2 regions of the Isoptericola sp. NPDC019571 genome follow, and region 1 is predicted to be linked to the other one. Evidence: predicted binding sites of a transcription regulator. Region 1 holds the regulator's gene; the other holds the start of a gene.
The links. Region 1 encodes HspR, which represses chaperone genes until heat shock. Its sites were predicted from a motif close to AAGTTGAGTCNNNNNGACTCAACTT; they were not measured.
Positions count from the first base shown of each region.

Region 2: clpB (ATP-dependent chaperone ClpB) is a predicted target of HspR. The motif match lies at 906-930, and genes of this name have one in related genera.

Region 1 is NZ_JBIRXZ010000006.1:190,136-192,581, reverse strand. It holds gene ACH443_RS12880 (DnaJ C-terminal domain-containing protein) at 1-933, shown strand, start outside; gene ACH443_RS12875 (heat shock protein transcriptional repressor HspR) at 1,004-1,429, shown strand; gene ACH443_RS12870 (DUF1540 domain-containing protein) at 1,596-1,904, shown strand; gene ACH443_RS12865 (hypothetical protein) at 1,933-2,446, opposite strand, start outside.
Region 2 is NZ_JBIRXZ010000001.1:202,337-204,782, forward strand. It holds gene ACH443_RS00940 (LppM family (lipo)protein) at 1-843, opposite strand, end outside; gene clpB (ATP-dependent chaperone ClpB) at 991-2,446, shown strand, end outside.

The DNA.
Region 1 (2,446 bases):
ATCAAGAAGGCGTACCGCAAGCTCGCGCGCCAGTACCACCCGGACCAGAACCCGGGAGACGCGTCGGCGGAGGCGAAGTTCAAGGAGATCGGCGAGGCGTACGCCGTGCTGTCCGACTCCGAGCAGCGCCAGCAGTACGACGCCGTGCGCGCCATGGCCGGCGGCGGCGCCCGCTTCGCGGCGGGCCCGGGCGGGGGCGGCGGCAACGGGTTCGAGGACGTCTTCGGCTCGATGTTCGGCGGCGGTGCCGGCCCGAACGTGCGCTACCAGCAGTACCCCCAGGGTGGTGCGGGCGGCGGGGGCTTCGAGGACATCCTCAGCTCCATGCTCGGCGGCCAGGGGGGCTTCCGCGGCGGCCGGCAGCGCGCCGGCTTCACCACGCCGCAGAAGGGCCCGGACGTCGCGGCCGAGACCACGCTGCCGTTCCGCACGGCGGTGGAGGGCGCCACCGTCGAGTTCACGGTGGACGGCCGCAAGGTCAAGACCAAGATCCCCGCCGGGGTGAACGACGGCCGCAAGCTGCGCATCCGCGGCAAGGGGCGCCCGGGCTCGGGCGGCGGCGACGCCGGCGACCTCGTGGTCACCGTGCACGTCGCGCCGCACCCGGTGTTCACGCTCGACGGCGCCAACCTGCGCATGACGGTCCCGGTGACGTTCGCGGAGGCCGCGCTGGGCACGACGGTCGAGGTGCCGACGCTCGACGGGCACACCGTGAAGCTCAAGGTGCCGGCCGGCACGCCCACCGGGCGGGTGCTGCGGGTCAAGGGCCGCGGCGTCAGGACCACGAAGGCGCAGGGCGACCTGCTGGTCACGGTCCAGGTGGCCGTGCCGCAGAAGCTCAGCAAGAAGGCGAAGGAGGCGCTCGAGGCGTTCGCCGCCGAGAGCGACCACGAGGACGTGCGGGCGGGGCTCGCGCAGCGCGCGGCGGAATGACGCCGCGGCGGGGCGCGGGCCGACCGGCCCGGGGCGGCACCGAGGAGCGGCACCGAGCGAGGAGGTAGCGATGGTCACCGAGGACGCGCCGGTGCTGACCGTGTCGCAGGCGGCCCGGCTCGCGGGCATGCACCCGCAGACGCTCCGGCAGTACGACCGCCTCGGGCTGGTCACGCCGCGCCGCACCGCCGGCCGCGGCCGGCGCTACTCCCAGCGCGACGTCGCACGGCTGCTCGAGGTGCAGCGCCTCGCGCAGGTGGAGGGCATCAACCTCGCCGGGATCCGGCGCATCCTCGACCTGCAGGAGCACGTCGCCCAGCTCGAGGGCCGGCTCGCGGCGCTCGCCCTGCAGCCCGGAGGGCGGGTGTTCACGGCCGGCACGACGGGCGACGTCGTCGTCGTGCGCCGCGGCCAGCGCGTGCGCCGCGCGGAGCGGGCCGACCTCGAGGCCGAGGAGGGCGCGCTGGTGCTGTGGCGCCCGCACCGCCGCGGCTGACGACTTTCCGCAACGCAATTCTTCGCTAATTCTCGGGGCAATGGGTAAGGCATTCCTTATTCGACCCGTCGCGAATTCGATCGCGCATTCACTGTGCAATTCCGTGCGAGAGGAATATCGTGGTCGAAGGCGGCGAGAGCCGGCGTCGAGCGGCGAGGAGCGCACCATGAGCACGCTGATGGAGATGCCCGAGGTCACCGAGTGCACGGTCGAGGGCTGCGGCTACAACCACGACCACGGCTGCCACGCCGGGGCGGTGACGATCGCGGGGCACAGCGGCGACGCGGCGTGCGCCACGTTCATCCCGCTGAGCTCCAAGGGCGGCCTCGAGAAGGTCGTCGCCCACGTGGGCGCCTGCCAGCGCGGCGACTGCGTCCACAACACCGACCTCGAGTGCGCGGCGTCGGCCATCCGCGTCGGCCCCGGCCCCGACGACGAGAGCCACGCCGACTGCCTCACGTACGCGCAGCAGTGACCCGATCCCCGGGACGCCCCTGGGGCGGCTAGCGGGCCAGCTGCGTCAGCAGCTCGACGGCGGCGGCGTGCGACGTCGGGAGGCGCTCCACCCACACCCGGGTGGGGCGCCTCAGCACGTCCCCGAGGCCCATGAGCGCGGCGTTGCGCTCCACCACCCCGCGGGTGGCCTTGGCCAGGTCGGGCACCCCCGTGTCGCGCCGCGCGAGCACCGTGAACACGCCGTCCGTGAGGGCGGCCATCGGATGTCCCTCCCCGAAGACCTGCTCGAGGGCGCGGCCGACGGTCGCGGAGCGTGCGGCGCGGTCCCACGGGGCGAGGCCGTCGACGGCGACGTCCACGACGACGAGGCAGTGCGTGTCCGGCGCGCCCTGGTCCGCGCCGACGGCGGCGCCGTACGTCTCCCGCAGCCGCTCGGCCAGGTACTCGCGGGTGGGCAGCCCCGAGCTGGGGTCGCGCAGCGCGCCGAGGGCCGGCTCTGCGTCCCGGCCTCGCACCCACCCGACGGCGACCGCGCGGATCGCGTCGGGGTCCGGCGGGCGG
Region 2 (2,446 bases), on a different contig from region 1:
CGGTTCGGCGACCGGGCCGGTGCCCGGTGCGGCGGCCGGAGCCGCGGGCGCGCCGAAGACCTGCTCCTCCGGCGTCGGACCGGCGGCGGGGACGGCCCCGGGGGCGGCCTGCGCGGCGAGGGCGGTGTCGCCCGCCGCGGTGCCCGTGACCGGGGCGGGGCGGCGGTTGTTCCGCACGACGAACCACACGACGAGGCCGATGACGACCAGCCCGACGACGAGCCCGACGATCCACCACGGGAAGCTGCTGCCCGCGGTGGCTGCGCCGACGGCGTGGATCTCGGCGTTCTCGCCGACCTTCGGCGTCCAGGTGACGGTGTTGCCGTCGATGGCGCCGGTGGCGTCGCTGACCGGGCCGGGGAAGGTGATGGCGAGGCTGACGTCGAAGGCGTCCTGGACGTTCTGCGGCAGAGACTTCAGCTGGTCGGCACCCTCGGAGAGGTTCATGGTGCCGTCGACGACGTAGTTGTCGCCGTCGCGGGTGATGGTGAGGTCCTCGCCGCCCTCGCCCGAGATCTGGCTGATCGGGGCGTCGGTGAAGGTGTACCGGGTGCCGGTGTACTCGTCGTCGGAGTACGGCTCCTGGGACGTGCCCTCGGGCAGGTTCTGGGACAGCTCCCCGCCCGCCTGCTTCCACAGCTCGCCCGGCTCCATCCCCATGGTCTCGGCGAGGCTGTTGGAGACGGCCATGACGATCGAGCCGGAGACGGTGTCGTCCTCGGACAGCGTCATGTCCATGTCGACCTTCATGCACCCGGCGAGGGCGAGGAGGCCGACGGCGGCCAGGACCGCCGCGATCGCGGTGCGGAGGCGGCGCACGGGGCCGCGGGCTGGAGTGGTCACCGGCCCAGCATCCCGCAGCGGCGGTCCACGAGCCACCCGGCGCCCCGGGCGGCTTGCGATCAAACTTGAGCGGAATAGACTCAACTTTGGCGGCGTTCCCCTGACAGACGTTTCTCCCGTGTCATCGCACGTCATCCCGGAGGTCCCATGGACATCAAGCTCACGACCATGTCGCAGCAGGCGCTCGGCGACGCCGTCCAGTCGGCGTCGGCCGCGGGCAACCCCCAGCTCGAGCCCGTGCACCTGCTGCAGGCGCTGCTCCAGCAGTCGGGCGGCGTCGCCGTCGGCCTACTCGACGCCGTCGGCGCGAACACCCAGCAGATCGGCCAGCGCGCCCGTGCGGCCCTCGTCGCCCTGCCGCAGGCGAGCGGGTCCGCCGTCGCGCAGCCCGCGCCGTCGCGCGCGACGAGCGCCGTGCTGGAGAACGCGGCCAAGGAGGCCGAGGCGCTCGGCGACGAGTATGTCTCGACGGAGCACCTGCTCGTCGCGCTCGCCGCCGGGCAGTCCGCCGCCGCCCAGGCGCTGACCGAGGCGGGCGCGACCGCCGACGCCCTGCGCGCCGCGCTGCCCGCCGTCCGCGGCTCGTCCCGCGTCACCAGCCCCAACCCCGAGGGCACGTACAAGGCGCTGGAGCAGTACGGCAGCGACCTCACGCAGCGCGCCCGCGACGGCCAGCTCGACCCGGTCATCGGCCGCGACTCCGAGATCCGCCGCGTCGTGCAGGTGCTCAGCCGCCGTACCAAGAACAACCCCGTGCTCATCGGCGAGCCCGGCGTCGGCAAGACCGCCGTCGTCGAGGGCCTGGCCCAGCGCATCGTCGCGGGCGACGTCCCGACGTCCCTGCAGGGCAAGCGCCTCGTCGCGCTCGACCTGGCGGGCATGGTCGCGGGCGCCAAGTACCGCGGCGAGTTCGAGGAGCGGCTCAAGGCCGTGCTCGAGGAGATCACCGCGTCCGACGGCGAGGTCGTCACCTTCATCGACGAGCTGCACACCGTCGTCGGCGCGGGCGCCGGCGGCGAGGGCGCCATGGACGCGGGCAACATGCTCAAGCCGATGCTCGCCCGCGGCGAGCTGCGCCTGGTCGGCGCCACGACCCTCGACGAGTACCGCGAGCACATCGAGAAGGACCCGGCCCTCGAGCGCCGGTTCCAGCAGGTGTTCGTCGGCGAGCCGTCCGTGGAGGACACGGTCGCGATCCTGCGCGGGCTCAAGGAGCGGTACGAGGCGCACCACAAGGTGACGATCGCCGACTCCGCGCTCGTGGCCGCCGCCGCGCTGTCCGACCGGTACATCACCGGCCGCCAGCTGCCCGACAAGGCGATCGACCTCGTCGACGAGGCGGCGTCGCGCCTGCGCATGGAGATGGACTCCTCGCCGGTCGAGATCGACGAGCTGCAGCGCGTCGTCACGCGCCTCGAGATGGAGGAGGTCGTGCTCAAGGAGTCCGACGACGCCGCCTCCACCGAGCGCCTCGAGCGGCTGCGGGCCGACCTTGCCGACACGCGCGAGAGGCTGGCCGCGCTCACCGCGCGGTGGGAGTCGGAGAAGGCCGGCCACAACCGCGTCGGCGACCTGCGCGCCCGCATCGACGAGCTGCGCACCG